Regions from separate parts of the Cupriavidus sp. WKF15 genome, predicted to be linked through region 1. Evidence: predicted binding sites of a transcription regulator. Region 1 holds the regulator's gene; each other region holds the start of a gene.

Evidence for each region. Region 1 encodes LexA, which represses DNA repair genes until DNA is damaged. Its sites were predicted from a motif close to ACTGTATNNNNATACAGT; they were not measured.
Region 2: a site for LexA is predicted at 1,732-1,749, ahead of imuA (translesion DNA synthesis-associated protein ImuA). Genes of this name have one in related genera too.
Region 3: a site for LexA is predicted at 2,065-2,082, ahead of CupriaWKF_RS01570 (ATP-dependent helicase). Genes of this name have one in related genera too.

The regions. Positions count from the first base shown of each region.
Region 1 is NZ_CP119572.1:1,383,956-1,389,458, reverse strand. It holds gene CupriaWKF_RS06610 (replicative DNA helicase) at 1-54, opposite strand, end outside; gene rplI (50S ribosomal protein L9) at 255-707, opposite strand; gene rpsR (30S ribosomal protein S18) at 744-1,022, opposite strand; gene priB (primosomal replication protein N) at 1,026-1,325, opposite strand; gene rpsF (30S ribosomal protein S6) at 1,403-1,777, opposite strand; gene CupriaWKF_RS06585 (asparaginase) at 1,880-2,878, opposite strand; gene lexA (transcriptional repressor LexA) at 3,075-3,731, shown strand; gene CupriaWKF_RS06575 (hypothetical protein) at 3,834-4,007, shown strand; gene CupriaWKF_RS06570 (CHAT domain-containing protein) at 4,427-5,503, shown strand, end outside.
Region 2 is NZ_CP119573.1:2,504,264-2,509,766, reverse strand. It holds gene CupriaWKF_RS28885 (hypothetical protein) at 1-20, opposite strand, end outside; gene CupriaWKF_RS28880 (hypothetical protein) at 111-392, opposite strand; gene CupriaWKF_RS28875 (DUF427 domain-containing protein) at 624-1,037, shown strand; gene CupriaWKF_RS28870 (VOC family protein) at 1,181-1,633, shown strand; gene imuA (translesion DNA synthesis-associated protein ImuA) at 1,796-2,659, shown strand; gene CupriaWKF_RS28860 (DNA polymerase Y family protein) at 2,592-4,199, shown strand; gene CupriaWKF_RS28855 (error-prone DNA polymerase) at 4,196-5,503, shown strand, end outside.
Region 3 is NZ_CP119572.1:333,500-339,002, forward strand. It holds gene CupriaWKF_RS01570 (ATP-dependent helicase) at 1-2,012, opposite strand, end outside; gene CupriaWKF_RS01575 (TlpA disulfide reductase family protein) at 2,176-2,712, opposite strand; gene CupriaWKF_RS01580 (thioredoxin family protein) at 2,830-3,255, opposite strand; gene CupriaWKF_RS01585 (hypothetical protein) at 3,455-4,051, shown strand; gene CupriaWKF_RS01590 (LysE family transporter) at 4,098-4,739, shown strand; gene CupriaWKF_RS01595 (hypothetical protein) at 4,810-4,989, shown strand; gene CupriaWKF_RS01600 (GntR family transcriptional regulator) at 4,971-5,503, opposite strand, start outside.

The DNA of each region.
Region 1 (5,503 bases):
ATGCGGCGGTACCTTGAGACTTTCAAGTTGGGGGTCGGCGACGGGCGCGTTCATGGGGTGGGATTATACCGGCGGGCAGACCCTGGCCGGCTGACATTTGCGCGGCAACAATTCTGCATCAGGCCTTGACAGCGCCGGGTGTGCCGCAAAAAAAGCGTCATGATACGAATGCGGCGGACAAAGAAAAAGGCAGGAGCCACGCTCCTGCCTTTTTACTTGCTTGCGCCGGACTGGCCGGCACGGCAAGGTCTTGCTTAGACTTGCTCGCCCACGACAGCGACGGTCACGTCGACCACCACGTCGGTGTGCAGCGCAACGCTGACCGGGTGGTCGCCCACCGTCTTCAGCGGGCCGTTCGGCAGACGAACCTGGGCCTTCTCGACCTTGAAGCCTTGGGTGCCCAGGGCAACGGCGATGTCGGCGTTGGTCACGGAACCGAACAGGCGGCCGTCCACACCCGACTTCTGGGAGATCTGGACGGTCTGGCCGTTCAGCTTCTCGCCTTCGGCTTGCGCAGCGGCCAGCTTCTCGGCAGCGGCCTTTTCCAGCTCGGCACGCTTCACTTCGAATTCCTGGATCGCGGTTTGCGTGGCGCGGCGGGCCTTCTTGCTCGGGATCAGGAAGTTACGGGCGTAACCATCCTTCACCTTGACGATGTCACCCAGGTTACCCAGGTTGATCACTTTTTCCAGCAGAATAACTTGCATCGTGTTCTCTCCTTTACGGACCTATGGCCTGGACTATCAGTTCTTGTGCAGGTCGGTGTACGGCATCAGCGCCAGGAAGCGGGCGCGCTTGATGGCCGTATCCAGCTGACGCTGATAGTGAGCCTTGGTACCGGTCAGGCGAGCCGGCGTGATCTTGCCGTTGTCGCCGATGAAGTCCTTCAGGGTGTCCAGATCCTTGTAGTCGATCTGTTCCACGCCAGCCACGGTGAAGCGGCAGAAGCGCTTGCGCTTGAACAGCGGGTTCTGTTGCTGGAAGCGCTTCTTGTTCTTGTTGTCACGTTTGATGAATGCCATGATTCAATCCTTTACGAATGCTTTACATCCGGTGATGTGAAAGACGAGGGCCTTGCTGTTGCGGTGCTTGCGGGTCAGGAATCCTTCGCAGTCGAGCAGCGTGCCGAGCGGCAACCGCTCCAGACGCTGGCCAACCGGGCCGATTCCCATCGCTGCAATGGCAAACTCGACCTGCCTCGGTGTTTCCGCCTCGATCGCCTCGCCGCTGTACTGCAGGATGCAGTTCACGACGGGCACACCGGCCGGGGTATACCTGAGGGCATCGCGTTCCGCCAGTGTGGCGGCTAGCCGAAGCTGGTTCAACGCGTGGCCCCTTGCAGTGTGTTGCCCATGCTGCCGTGGTCAGACTTGCCGGCCACGACTGGCACCGCAGCCCGCACTCAGGCGGCCTGGCCTTCGGTGGTCGTTTGCGCGGCCTTGCGGGCTTCTTCGCGCTGCACTTCCTTCATCATCGGCGAAGGAGCGGTTTCGGCCTTCTTCGTCTGCACGATCAGGTGACGCAGCACGGCGTCATTGAACTTGAAGGCGTGTTCCAGCTCGGCCAGGGTTTCCTTGCCGCACTCGATGTTGACGCAAACGTAGTGAGCCTTGGCCAGCTTCTGGATCATGTAAGCCATCTGGCGACGGCCCCAGTCTTCCACGCGGTGAACCTGGCCGCCTTGCGACGTCACGAGCGACTTGTAACGCTCGATCATGGCCGGCACTTGCTCGCTCTGGTCCGGATGGACGATGAAAACGATTTCGTAATGACGCATTGACGCTCCTTTTGGGATGAGCCACCCGGGCGTCACGTCCGGTGTGGCAAGGTTGAATAGCCTTAAATTATAGCTCGACTGTTGACAATCGCGCAACCGCGCTCACGCCGCCGCGAATAGCGCCTGGAGCCGGTCCGGCGCAGCGGCCAGCCCCGGGTCCTGCGCCAGGGCCAGCAACAGCAGCACCCTGGCCTTATAGGGATTCAGGTCGGCAGCGGAAAGGAAAACGCCACCATCCGGGTCGGCAACTGGCGGAATCGCCACATGCCCCGCCCCTGTACGCGAACTCCGCACCACGGCGACACCGGCCGCCGCGGCATCCCTGAGCGCTGCGATCAGTGTCTCGTGCACCGACCCATTGCCCGCCGCCGCCACGATCAGGCCACGCACACCCGCGGCCACCATCGCGTCCACCGCGATGCGGCCGGGCTGCGCGTAGCTCGCGATGATCTCGACATCCGGCCAACGGGCCGGCACCAGCAAGGCAGCCGCTATGGCGTGCGCAGGCTTGCGCGCCAGCCGCACCAGTTCATCCTGCACAAAGCCCAGCGGACCGGTCACTGGCGATACAAAGGCATCCACCGACGAGGTATGCGCCTTGGTCACGTCGCGCGCCGCATGAACCTGCTGGTTCAGCACCACCAGCACGCCCTTGCCGCGCGCATCCGGATGGCCAGCGACGCGCACGGCATCGAGCAGATTGAGCGGACCATCGGCCGACAGCGACGTCGACGGCCGCATGGCCGCAGTCAGCACCACCGGCACCGGGCATGCCTGCGTCAGGTGCAGGAACATCGCCGTCTCTTCGAGCGTGTCCGTGCCATGCGTGATGACGATGCCGGCCACATCCGGCTGCGCCGACCAGTGCCGCACGCGCTCCGCGAGCGTCGACCAGAGCGAGAACACCATGTCCTTGCTGTCGACCTGCGCCACCTGTTCGGCCTCGACCCTGGCCACCGACTGCAACGCCGGCACTGCCGCCAGCAGCGTTGTCACGGGTACCGTCGCAGCCTGATAGCGCGCGCTGCTGGCCGGGTTGGTCGAGGCGCCGGCAATGGTGCCGCCGGTGGCAAGGACCACGATGCGGGGAAGCTGGGACATGGTCGGGATGCAGGAAGCTGAGGTCCGGCGATTGTACCCGCGGCATGCGGGCAAATCGGAAGTCGAGCAGACACTTCTGAAATTCTGCTTGCGCTTGCGCCGATACTGTATAAAATCACAGCATACTGTTTAAACATACAGTGCCCGCCTGGCTGGCAGCGGTATCGCACCGGGGCACTCATCACGGAACGCTTCCATGGCGACCCTGACACCCCGGCAGCAGCAGATTTTCGACCTGATCCGCAACACGATCCGCGGCACGGGCTTCCCGCCTACGCGCGCCGAGATCGCTGCGGAGTTCGGCTTCTCGTCGCCCAATGCCGCAGAAGAGCACCTGCGGGCGCTGGCGCGCAAGGGCGTGATCGAACTGACGCCGGGCGCATCGCGCGGCATCCGGCTCAAGGTAGCGCGCAGCGATTCCGAATCCCCTGACCAGTTTTCGCTGCCGGTGTCCGGCATCATGCAGCTGACGCTGCCGCTCGTGGGCCGCGTCGCCGCCGGCAGCCCGATCCTCGCCGCCGAGCATATCGACCGCCAGTACCAGGTCGATGCCACTGTCTTCGACGAGCGTCCCGACTACCTGCTGCGCGTGCGCGGCCTGAGCATGCGCGACGCCGGCATCCTCGACGGCGACCTGCTGGCCGTGCGCAAGGCCAGCGAGGCGCCCAACGGCAAGATCGTCGTGGCCCGCCTAGGCGACGACGTCACCGTCAAGCGCCTGCAGCGCCGAGGCGGCACGATCGAGCTGATCGCGGAAAACCCGGATTTTCCGAACATCGTGGTCACACCCGGACGCGAGGAATTTTCACTCGAAGGCATCGCCGTCGGGTTGATCCGCTCCTCGGGCTTCTGACCAGCGCGGCCAGCCGCGCGCTGGCCGCCCTCCTCCTTGCAGTGCCGACGCCGCCCGCATGACGGGTGTTGACCCCGCTTTTGCCAATCGAGAGGTGTAGCCATGCCGCAAATCGAACACATTGCAGCCGCCCGTCAGCCCGTCAAGCCGGTGCCGTTCCGGCAGTCGAAGGGCGTCCGCATCTACCAGGGCGCGCAGCGCCGCACCATGGTTGGCAGCATGGCAGCCATCTGCCGGATGCTGGAACTGGCCGAGCCGACCAAGCTCCTGGCCTGAGTCCCGCCGGCAAGAACCGGCAGGGGTCGTCATCCGGCCCTTGAATGGCGGATTCATCGAGAATTGCATATTCCGCAAATCTCATCTTCATTTGTTTTATCTGCGACATCTTTCCATCGAGGGTGCCAGCTTCTAGCCTTCAGTTAGCAGGCACAGCGTGCCCCGGCGCCGTCGCAGAACGGCCCAACCGCAGCATGGCACGCCATTGAACCGGGCCGGCTCGCGCGCATTGCCGCCGCCGGCCGCCAGCCTAGCGTTGCCGGGGTAATTGCGAACGCCAGCGACGGTGCCGGTGCCGGTGCCGTCAGCGAATCGGCATGGGGGGCATCATGGCCGCCATCGAAACGCCTTGCGCCAGGACTTTGCGTCGCGGCGACCCGCTCGGTGCGGCATAGCCCTGCCTTGACGACGGACCGCCCATGCCGCGCAACTATTCCGAACTGGAGATCGTGATCGGCACGGATGCCGCAGGCGGATATGAAGCCGAGGCCAGGCACCGCGTGCCCGAAGGCGATGTGATCACCCCACGCGTGCCGATGCCGCTTGCGCCCGACGACCCCGCGGTGCGCGACGCGGATCCGCAGGTGTGCGGCCGCGCACTGGCCGCCGCCCTGTTCGCCGCGCCACCGCTGCGCGACGCCTTCGTCCTCGCGCAGGCATCGGCCAACGAACGCCACCTGGACCTGCGCGTGCGCCTGCGCATCGGCGTCGACGCGCGCGCATTGCACGCGCTGCCATGGGAAACGCTCTACGACCCCGCAGGCGAGCACGCGTTGTTCATCACCCAGCGCTGCTTCTTTTCGCGCTACCTGTTTGCGCGCGAAATGCGCCTGCCGCGACTGCGCGCACGGAGCGACGTAAGCGCGCTCGTGGTGGTGGCGAACCCAAGCGGACTGGGCTCCGAACTGAAGCCGATCGATGCCGCCGGGGAAGCCGCGCGCACCGTCGCCGCGCTGGCGCCGATTCCCGCGAAGGCCCTGGCGGAACCCGGCCACGCCACGATCGACCGTATCTTCGCGGCACTGCAGGAAGGCGCGGATGTGTTCTGCCTCGTGTGCCACGGCGCGCTCGTGGACGACCAGCCCATGCTGTGGCTCGAACAGGCCGACGGCAGCCGTGACCTGGTGAGCGGCAGCGTGCTGGTGAACCGCATCGGCACCCTCGAGCGTCCGCCGAGCCTGGTGGTGTTGTGTTCTTGCCAGAGCGCCGGCGCCGGCGCCGCGCGCAGCGCCAGCACGCTGATGGCCCTGGGACCGCTCCTTGCCCAGGCCGGCGTGCCGGCGGTCCTGGCCATGCAGGGCAGTATCGGCATGGCCACCATGAACGCCTTCCTGCCGCGGTTCTTTGCCGAGCTGCGCGAACACGGCGAGGTGGATCGTGCCGCCGGCGTGGCGCGCGCGGCGGTCAGCGAGTACCCGGACTGGTGGATGCCCGCGGTGTTCACGCGGTTGGACAGCGGCCGCATCTTCTACCCGCCCGGTTTTGCGCCCGATGAA
Region 2 (5,503 bases), on a different replicon from region 1:
ACGCCGACCAATGCCATCATCGCGAGGATCAGGCCCGCCGCGATTCGTTTGCCGCTTATTGTCATCATGGCAAGTCCTCTCGTTGGTCCTGCATAGCAAGCCGCGGGCGGCTACAGCAGGTCCAGTTGCAGGTGCTGTCGCGCGACCCTTTCGCAGAGCATCGCAACCTCCTTGTCCACCGCATAGAGAAACAGCAATTCCTTCTCGGAGCAATGACGCGTTCTCCGCCAGATCTTCGACTTCACCCGATAGTTCTCGTCCACGTCATTCGGGGTGGTACCCGCTTCGCGTATGACTGCCCGAATATCCCTGGAGAGAATCCTCGCTCTCGACGCTGCATGTTGGCCGCCCAGCATATAGACGGCGGACTTGATCCTTTCAAGAAAACTCAATTCCAATCCTTGACGGTTGCAGATACACATCCACCGGAGTCCACGTTCGCAAAGCCGCTTGAAGTGCTCGCTCGCGCTCCGTCGAATATCGCTTAGAGTCAATATAGGGTCTTCGTCACCGGCCTTGTTTGCATTGCATGCAGATGACTTTGCATTTGCCGCCATGTGAAGATTGCTCGGCTCAGTGCGAGTAGGCCGAATCACCTGAGTAGCCAGTTCAAGGAAAAGCAAATGGACAGAAACAGCGCTGACACAGCCCGGCCAGTGAGGATTCCGGGCAAGGACCACCCGATTACCATCGAACGCAATCCGTCACGGGTGGTGGTTACTGTGGCCGGCAAGGTCGTCGCCGATACGCGCAATGCGTTGACGCTGCGCGAGGCCAGTTACCCGGCAGTCATCTACGTCCCGCGCGAAGATGCTGAAATGGGCATGCTCGAGCGCACCGAACACACAACGCACTGCCCATATAAGGGCGATTGCGCGTACTTCTCGATTCCGGCAGGTGGCGAGCGATCGGTCAACGCCGTCTGGACATACGAGAACCCGTACGAGGCCGTCGCACTGATCCGCAATCACCTCGCGTTCTATCCCGACCGCGTGGACACGATCGAAGAAATGCCGCCAGAAGGCCGCAGCCGATAACGGCGACTTGATCGGCTCTTGCGTGGCCGGAAAAGCACCCCGCGTGGACGACGTGGGCGAGTATCACCAGATCGTTTGGATGGAGGGCGATCTCTGTCCAAGAATGGTTTAAACAAATCCACGGATTGCAAGAGGAGGGCCAGATGGTCAACTCCACAAAGCCGCGCGCTATCGGCTTTAACCATGTAGCGCTGGAAGTCGGCGATATCGAGGCAGCGCTGGCATTCTATGGCCGCATCTTCGACTTTCAATTGCGCGGCAAGAGCGAGACGATGGCCTTCATCGATCTTGGCGACCAGTTCATCGCGCTGCAGGCAGGACGCAAACAGTCCCCCGATGACGGCCGGCATGTCGGCCTCGTTGTCGATGACAAGGAGGCAGCGCGTGCCGCTCTCAAGGCGGCAGGGGTCCAGTTGATCGGCGGTCCGTTTCTGGATTTCCGCGACCCCTGGGGCAATCGCATCGAGATCGTGGGCTATGACAATATCCAGTTCACCAAGGCTCCGAACGTTCTGCGCGGCATGGGTCTGATGCATCTGACCAAGAACGAGAACGCGAAAAAGGAACTGGCGGAAAAAGGGATGGCGGCGAGCTAGAGCCTCCCGCGTCGGTTTGTGAGTTCTAGGGTCGGCTAGGGTCGGCTTTCTGAACCGATCCGATCACATTCCACCGTCCCCCTTGCATTGCCTCGAATACTGTATAAATATACAGTTATCGTAAAAACGCCATCCGCCACGCCGGCGAGACTCAACATTCACATGACCGCACCCGCAGCCCCCGCCGCGGAGGCTCCCGCTTTCCCTGCGCCTGCCCAGCATCCCCCGCCAAGCCGGGAGGCGGCCGTGGCCGCGCTCGAGCATCGCTATCCCAGCCTGTGGCGTGCCGGCCAGCTTGGCCGCGCCGGCAGCCAGCCGGTGTGGCCGGCCGGCTATGCCGGACTGGCGGCGGAATTGCCCGGCGGCGGCTGGCCGGTGGGCGGGGTGACGGAGTTGCTGACCACGCAGGGCGGGGCGGGCGAACTGCGCCTGCTGCTGCCGGCGCTGCGGGCGCTGGCGGCGGCGGGGCGGCGCATCGGGCTGGTGGGGCCGCCTTACCTGCCCAATGCGATGGGGCTGGCCGCGGCGGGTTTGCCGGCGCGCCAGCTCTACTGGGTGCGGGCGGCCGCCGGTGCCGGCAAGCACGCGCAGCAGGCCGATGTGCTGTGGGCGGCCGAGCAGATGCTGCGCAGCCAGGCGTTCGGCGCGGTGCTGGTATGGCTGCCGGCCGCGCGGCCGGAAGCGGTGCGCCGCCTGCAAGTGCTGGCGCAGGCCGGCGACGCCGCGGTGTGGGCCATGCGGCCGGCCATGGCGCTGCGCGAGTCGTCGCCGGCGGTGCTGCGCTTGCTGCTGTCGCCGCTGCCGGGCAACGCGCTGTCCATCGTCTTCCACAAGCGGCGCGGGCCGGTGCGCGAGGCCCCGCTGCGACTGCGGCTGGATGGCCTGGAGGGCGCCCGCCGCGGCGGCCATGCCGCGCCTGTCCCGGCTGTTTCACCTGTTGTTGCGGGAGGTTCCGCCCATGTCGTACTGGATCGCGGTGCATCTGCCGCGCCTGTCGCTGGACGCGCTGCAGCCGAGCTGGCCTGAGCCGGCCATGCCGCCTTCCGCGGCGTCTTCCTCCACGCCCGTCTCCGCCCTTGGCACGCTGCACCATGCCGTGCCGGTGGTGGTGATGGAGCGCGAACGGGTGATGCTGGCCAACGCCCCGGCCATGGCGCTGGGCGTGGGTTTCGGCATGCGGCGCGGCGGCGTGCAGGCGCTGTCGGCCGAGGTCGTGCAACTGGAGCGCGACCCGGCCGCCGAAGCCGCGCTGCTGCACGCGGCGGCGCTGGCGCTGCTGCATTTCACGCCGCTGGTGACATTCGATGAAGACCCGGAAGCGGCCACGCTGATGCTCGACGTCACCGCCAGCCTGCGCCTGTTCGGCGGCCACCGCGCGCTGTGCCGGGCGGTGCGCGCATGCGTGCGGCAACTCGGCACGTTTGCGCAGGTGGGCAGCGGGGCCACGGCCCATGGCGCGGCGTGGCTCGCGCGCCAGCCCATGCGCCGTACCCGCCGCGGCATCGTGCGGCCGGCGCGGCGGGCGGTGCAGGCCGCGCGCATGGGCCGCCTGCTGGACCGCCTGCCGGTCGAGGTGCTGCGCCTGCTGGCCGATCCGGCCTGGCTCGACGGCATCGGCTGCCGCACGCTGGGCGAGGTGCGGCGCCTGCCGCGCGCCGGGCTCGCGCGCCGGCTGGGCCCGGCACTGCTGGCCCGGCTGGACCAGGCCTATGGCGAGGCCACGGCCAGCTTCACCTGGTTTGCCCCGCCGCCTGCGTTCGCGCAGCGCATGGACCTGCCGGGCCGCATCGAATCGGCCGAAGGCGTGCTGGCCGGTGCGCAGCGCCTGCTGCTGGCGCTGGCCGGCTGGCTGGCGGTGCAACAGGCCGGGGTCACGCGCTGCGTGCTGGTGCTCGAGCATGAGCGCTACCGGCTCGGCGTCGATACCGTGGGCACGCCCGTGACAGTGGGCCTGGCCCAGCCCAGCCGCGATCCGGCGCACCTGTCGCGCCTGCTGCGCGAGAAGCTGGACCAGCTGAATTTCCATGCCCCCGTGACCGGCCTGGCGCTGCGCGTGGAGGCCATGGCCGAATACCTGCCGCAGAGCGATGCGCTGTTCCCCGAGCCCGGCGGCACGCCGGCCGAGCTGGGCCGCGTGCTCGACACGCTGGTCGCGCGCCTGGGCCGCGACAACGTGCTGCAGCCGCAGCCACTGGCCGACCACCGGCCCGAGTGCGCCAACCGCTGGTGCCCGCTCGACGAGGCCGCCGGCAAGCCGGCGGGCGCGCCGCTGCCACCGCTGCCGGCCTTGCCCGAGCGCCCGCTGTGGCTGCTGCCGCAGCCGCAGCCGCTGCCGGTGCGCAACCACCGTCCGAACCACGGCGGGCCGCTGTCCATGCTGACCCGGCCGGAGCGGATCGAAGCCGGCTGGTGGGACGGCGCGCTGGCCACGCGCGATTACTTCATCGCCGAGCGCGCCGATGGCCTGCGCTGCTGGGTCTACCGCGAGCGCCCCGGCCATCCGGGGCGTGACGGGCAGGACGACGGCGGCGAATACCGCTGGTTCCTGCATGGGTTGTTCGCATGAGCGTGCCCGAGCTGTCCGCGTGGCTGCCCACGCTGCCCGACTACGTGGAGTTGCACTGCATCTCCAACTTCACCTTCCTGACCGGTGCGTCGCATCCGGTCGAACTGATCGAGCGTGCCTTCCAGCTCGGCTACTGCGGCATCGTGCTGACCGATGAATGCTCGGTGGCGGGCACCGCGCGCGCGCACGACGCCATCAAGACACTGCGCACGCGCCTGAAGGATGCCGTGGAACGCTGCGAGGCGGCCGCCGGCGACCCGCAGGACGACGGCGAACTCAATGCGCTGAAGGAGCACGCCGAAGCCGCCAATGCCTTCCAGCTGCTGATCGGCAGCCGCTTCAGCCTGACCGCGCCGGCAGGCGAGGGCGAACGGCCACCGCTGCGGCTGATCCTGATCGCGCAGCACCGCGACGGTTTCGGCAACCTGTGCGAGCTGATCACGCTGGGCCGCATGCGCGCGCAGAAGGGCAGCTACCGGCTGCATCCGGACGACCTGTCGGCACCCGAAGAAGGCCAGTTACACCTGCGCGGCATGCCGGGTTGCCTGGCACTGCTGCTGCCCGACTACTGCCCCGATCCCTCGCACTTGCTGGCGCAGGCGCAATGGTGCCGCGAGGTCTTTGGCGAACGCGCGTGGATCGCGCTGGAGCAGCTTCAGGGCCATGCCGATGCGCTGCACCGCAGCCGGATCGAGGCCGCTTCGGCACAGTCCGGCGTGCCGCTGGCGGCAGCGGGCGCGGTGACCATGCACGTGCGTTCGCGCAAGCCGCTGTCCGACGTGCTGACCGCGATCCGGCTGGGCAAGCCGCTGCCCGAATGCGGCATGGCGCTCGCGCCCAATGCCGAGCAGCACCTGCGCATGCGCCAGGTGCTGTCGCGCCTGTATCCGCGCGAGGCGCTGGCGCAGACGCTGAAGATTGCCGGGCTGTGCGATTTCTCGCTCGATACGCTGCGCTACGAATATCCCGAGGAACTGGTGCCCAAGGGCGAGACGCCGATCAGCTACCTGCGCAAGGAAGTGGAGGCCGGCAAGCGCGTGCGTTTTCCGCACGGGCTGAAGCCGGAATGGGAGAAGCAGCTCGAAGAGGAACTGACGCTGATCGAGGACATGCAATATGAGCACTTTTTCCTGACCGTACACGACATCGTGCGCGAGGCGCGCGCAAGGGGCATCCTGTGCCAGGGCCGCGGCTCGGCGGCCAATTCGCTGGTCTGCTACTGCCTGTACGTGACCGAGGTCAGCCCCGAGCAGGCCAACCTGCTGTTCGGCCGCTTCCTCTCGCGCGAGCGCGACGAGCCGCCC
Region 3 (5,503 bases), 1.1 Mb from region 1:
AAGTTCGGCATCACCCGGTTCGGCAGGAAGCGCGTGCGCGACGCGTACACGTGGCGATCGCCGAACCCCGGCTGCTGGTGCACGTAGAAGCGCTGCGGCACCACGACGTCCAGATGGTCCTTGGCGCGCGTCATCGCCACATACAGCAGCCGCCTTTCCTCTTCGATCTCTTCCGTGGTGCCCGTGGCCAGGTCGGACGGCATGCAGCCGTCCACGGCATTGAGCACATACACCGCCTTCCATTCCTGGCCCTTGGCCGAATGGATCGTCGACAGGATCAGGAAATCCTCGTCGCGCAGCGGCACGCCCGATTCGTCGCTGGACGCACTGGGCGGGTCCAGTGTCAGTTCCGTCAGGAAGCGCTCGCGCGAGGCATAGGTCGCGGCAATGCGTTCGAGCTGCTGCAGGTCGGCCATGCGCGCGGCGGCATCGTCGTGGATGCGCTCCAGGTGCGGCTGGTACCAGGCGACGACCTGCTCGAACTCCGACGGCCACGGCGACGCCGGCCCCAGCAGCGAGCGGGCCAGCGCCAGCAGGTCGGCCCAGGCGGGCGCGGCCGCTGGCGGCGCCTCGAACGATTCCAGCGCAAACAGCGGCTCGGTGGCGACCGCGAGCGCATCGAGCACGCGCGCGGCGGTCTTGGGCCCGATCCCGGGCAGCAACTGGAGCGTGCGGAAGCCGGCGATGCGGTCGAGCGGGTTCTGCAGCCAGCGCACCACGGCCATCGCATCTTTCACATGCGTGGATTCGAGGAACTTGAGGCCGCCGAACTTCACGAACGGGATATTGCGCCGGGCCAGCTCGATCTCGAGCTGCGCGCTGTGGTCGGCGGCGCGGAACAGCACCGCCTGCGCCATCAGCGCGAGGCCCGCCTCGCGCCGTTCCAGCACGCGCTCGACCACGTAGCGGGCCTGGTCGGCTTCATCGTTGACGACGACCACGCCGGGCTTCTCGGCGGACGCGCGCTCGGACCACAGGTCCTTGGTGTAGCGCTCGGCGGCCAGCCCGATCACGGCGTTGGCGGCCTGCAGGATCGGCTGCGTCGAGCGGTAGTTCTGCGACAGCGTGACCTGCTGTGCCGGCGGCGCGAACTGCGCGGGGAAATCGAGGATGTTGCGCACGGTGGCGCCGCGGAACGCATAGATCGACTGCGCGTCGTCGCCGACCACCGTGAGGCCGCGGCCGTCGGGCCGCAGCGCCAGCAGGATCGACGCCTGCAGCGCATTGGTGTCCTGGTATTCGTCGACAAGGATATGGTCGAAGCGCGCGCCCATATCCTGCGCGATCGCGGGCTCGGTCAGCGCCTGCGACCAGTAGAGCAGCAGGTCGTCATAGTCGAGCACCTGCTGCTTCTGCTTGGCTTCGACATAGCCGGCGAACAGCGCCCGCAGCGCGTCGACCCACATGGTGTAGCGCGGGAACCAGAGCTTGAGCACGTCCTCGAGCGGGGCCTGGGTGTTGACCACGCGCGAATAGATCGACAGGCAGGTTTCCTTCTTCGGGAAGCGGCTGGCCTGCTCGGACAGCCCCAGGTCGTGCCGCACCACGTGCATCAGGTCGGCGGCATCGCCGCGGTCGCAGATGGTGAAGGCCGGCGACAGGCCCAGCGTTTCCGCATATTCGCGCAGCAGGCGCGCGCCGATCGCGTGGAAGGTGCCCGACCACTGCAGCGCCGCGCGGCCGGCGCCGGTACTGGTGCCGAGCGCCTGGTCCACGATGCGCTCTACGCGCCGCCCCATCTCGGCCGCGGCGCGGCGCGAAAAGGTCAGCAGCAGGATGCGGCGCGGGTCGGCGCCGTTGAGCACCAGGTGCGCGACGCGATGCGCCAGCGTGTTGGTCTTGCCCGAGCCTGCGCCCGCGATGATCAGCAGCGGCCCGTCGCTGTGGTGCTCGACCGCCGCCCGCTGTTCCGGATTGAGCCGCGCCAGGTAGGCGGGAACGTCGGCGTCCGGCGAGGCTTGTTCGGCAAGGGCGGAAGGCGATTCCGCGAGAGGGGCAAGATCCAGTGACACGGGCGGTTCGGGATGTGGCCGCCGTCGATGGCGGGCAGGAAGACTGGCGCAAACTGTATATCCATACAGGCCGTGGGCGCAAGCCAGTCGAAGCGCGCGCGGCATCAGCCCAACAAAAAAGGTGCTCGATGAGCACCTTTTCGCAGCTGTTGCCGGGAATTCGTCAGGCGGCCTGGGCCAGCGCGCCGTCAAGCAGCTTGTGCAGCGCGTCCCATTCGGGCTCGCCGACATAGCGCTTCAGGATGCGGCCGTCCTTGTCGACGACGAAGGTGGTCGGCGTCAGCTGCACATTGCCGAAGGCCTTGGCCGCGGCGCCATCCGAGTCCATCGCGACCTTGAACGGCAGCCCGCGTGTCTTGGCGTAGTTCATCACGTACATCGGCGGATCGTAGTTCATGGCCACGGCGACGAACTCCAGGCCCTTGCCCTTGTACTGCTCGTAGGTGCGGACCATGTCCGGCATTTCCTTGACGCAGGTGGCGCAGCTCGTGGCCCAGAAGTTGATCAGGTAGACCTTGCCCTTGAGGTCGCCCGTGCTGACTTTCTCGCCCGAAAGCAGCGTGAACGTGGCGGCGGGTACCTGGCTCGACGGCGACAGCGCGCGGTAGCCGAACCAGCCCAGCGCGGCGAGCACGACGACGACTATGGCAATGGGCCACAGCTTGCGGGGTTTGGAAGTGGCGGGAGCGGCGTTTGTCATGGCAATGCGGTCCGGCTTGGGCCGGGCCCGTTCAACTGGCAACAGGGCATTCTAAACCCGGCTGCCGCGCGTTGCTGCAATCCGTCGCCTGCGTCAATCCGCCGCAGTCCGCGCGGGTCAGCGCGCGGTGGCGATGGCGGCACGCGCCTGGCCCAGCGCCTGTTCCAGATAGGCGCCGTAGAAATCGGGCTGCAGGCCGCGCAGCGGGGCGGCTGCCTGCCGCCCGTCGCGATCGAGGAACAGCACTGTCGGGGCCACGCGCACCTGGTGCGCCCGCGCCCACGCGCGCGCGGTGGTCATGGTGCCGTCGGTGTCGCGCAGCGGCGTGTCGGCGGTCATGTCGACTTCGCGCACCGCGATTTCGCCGGCCGCCGCCTGCGGGCCGAGATAGCTCTTGCGCACGGTGTCGCAGTAGCCGCAATCGGGCAGCGAAACCAGGACCACTAACGGTTCTCCGCGGCACGCCGCGTCGGCGGCGTGAGCGGCCAGGTCGGTCGCGGGTGGCAGGTGTGGCGTGCCGGCGCCCGCGGGACTGGCGAGCATGGCCAATGCCAGCAGCGCGGCTGCCGCAAGACGAACGGAGGGGCGACGGAGCGGAATGAGCGGGGGCATGGTGTGAAGCGCAGCAAGCACGGGCCGGCGGCTTCCCGGATAATACCGGTTTCCGCCCGGCGGCCAGGCGCCTGCCCGCCGCCGTCCCCGGTCCCGACAATACGCGCCGCACCGTACGGCCACGTCCCCGATGCCCCTTCTTCAGGTCTGTCAGTGGTTCTCCCGGCTTCGCCTGGTGCTGCCGGCCATGCTCGCCGTGGCCTGGCTTGGCGCGTGTTCGCCGCGCTATGACTGGCGCACGATCCAGTCGGGCGAGGGCGGCTATGCCGCGCTCTATCCGGGCAAGCCCACCAGCGCCGCGCGCGATGTCACCATTGCCGGGCACAAGCTGCCGATGACCATGGAAGCGGCGCGCGTCGACGACACGCTGTTCGCGGTCGGCGTGGTCACGCTGCCGGCCGACGACGCCGGTTTGCGGCGCGAAGCGCTGGCCGCGATGCAGTCGGGCCTGCTTGCCAATCTCGGCGTGCATGGCGGCGAACCGGCGCACACGCGCGCGGTGACGATCCAGTCGGCCGACCAGCCGGCGCGGCCGCTCGACGGCGTCGAACTGCAGGTCAGCGGCGTGTCGCCACAGGACCACTCGCCGCGCCGCCTGACCGCGCGGCTTGTCGCCGTCGGCACGCGCGCCTACCAGGCCGTGGTGCTGGAATCGGGCGACGGCGCGCGCGACCAGCGCAACGCCGAGCAGGTGGAGCAGTTCCTGGGCGGATTCCATCCGTACTGATGCGCTCCATAAGCGCCCCATAAGGTTTATCTGAAGGAGAGATATGATGCGTTGGGAAGTCTGGCTGGCCTATTTCGCCGCATGCTGGGTCATCGCGGTGTCGCCCGGTTCGGGCGCGGTGCTGTCGATGAGCCACGGGCTGTCGTATGGCGTGCGCAGGACATCGACCACGATCTTCGGCCTGCAGGCCGGGCTGGTGATCATCCTGCTGGTCGCCGGTGGCGGACTTGGGGCGCTGCTGCTGGCGTCGGAGCATGCGTTCGCCGCGGTCAAGACCGTGGGGGCCCTGTACCTGATCTACCTGGGCGTGCAGCAATGGCGCGCGCGGGTCGAGGAGGGGACGGCAGCGAACGGCGGCGCCGTGCGCATGACGCCCATGAGCCCCCGCCGGCGTTTCGCGACCGGGCTGCTGACCAATGTGACCAACCCGAAGGGCATCATCTTCATGGTCGCCGTGCTGCCGCAGTTCATCGACCCGTCGCGGCCGCTGGCGCCGCAGCTCGCCATCCTGGCTGCGACCATGTGCGGCGTCGACCTGGTCGTCATGCACGGCTATGCGCTGCTGGCGTCGCGCATGCAGGGCCTGTTCCGTAACGCGCGTGCCGTGCGGTGGCAGAACCGCTTCTTCGGCAGCGTGCTGATGGCGGTGGGCGCGGCGCTGTTCTTCGTGCGGCGCCAGCACGCCTGAGCACCGGCACTGGCGCGTCCCGGCGGGGTTTGCTTCAATGAGGAGGAAACCCCGCCACGGAGACACCCGTATGCCAGCCTTGCTGATACCTCGCGCGCGCATGGTGCCGCGCCATACCGTGCCCCCGGTGGAGGAGCCATCGCCGCCGGGCGTGCCGCCCGACCTGCCGCTGCCGCCCGAGGAGGATCCGGTCCCGCCGCCGGTCGAGCCGCCGGTGATTGTCCCCCGGCGTTACTGTTTCAATTCGTAGAAGTCGTTCAGGCAATAGGCGTCGGTCAGTTCCACCGGCTGGTCGCCATGGCTGTAGCCGATCCGCCGGATATGCAGCAGCGGCTCGCCGGGTGCGATCGCCAGGTGCGCGGAGAGCGCCTCGTCGGCCACGACCGCGCGCAGCTTCTCGGTAATGCGCAGCACCGGCCGGCCGATCCGTTCCAGGTACGCATACAGCGATTCGCCGATGGCGCTGGCGTCGGGCAGCACCGCGAGCGCCAGCGTGGTGACGTCCATCCAGAAGGTCTGGCCATCGGCCTTGCGCAGCCGGGTCAGCCTGACGATCTCCTCGCCGGCCTGCAGCGCCAGCACGCCGGCTTCCTGCGCGGTGGCCTTGCGGCGCTCGAATGCGACCAGTTCGCTGGCGGGCGTCATGCCGCGCCGGCGCGCCAGTTCGCTGAAGTTGTCCAGCCGCGCCGCCTTCGGCTCCGGGCGCGGCGCGATAAAGGTGCCCGCGCCGCGGCTGCGCGTGATTGCGCCTTCCTCGGCCAGCA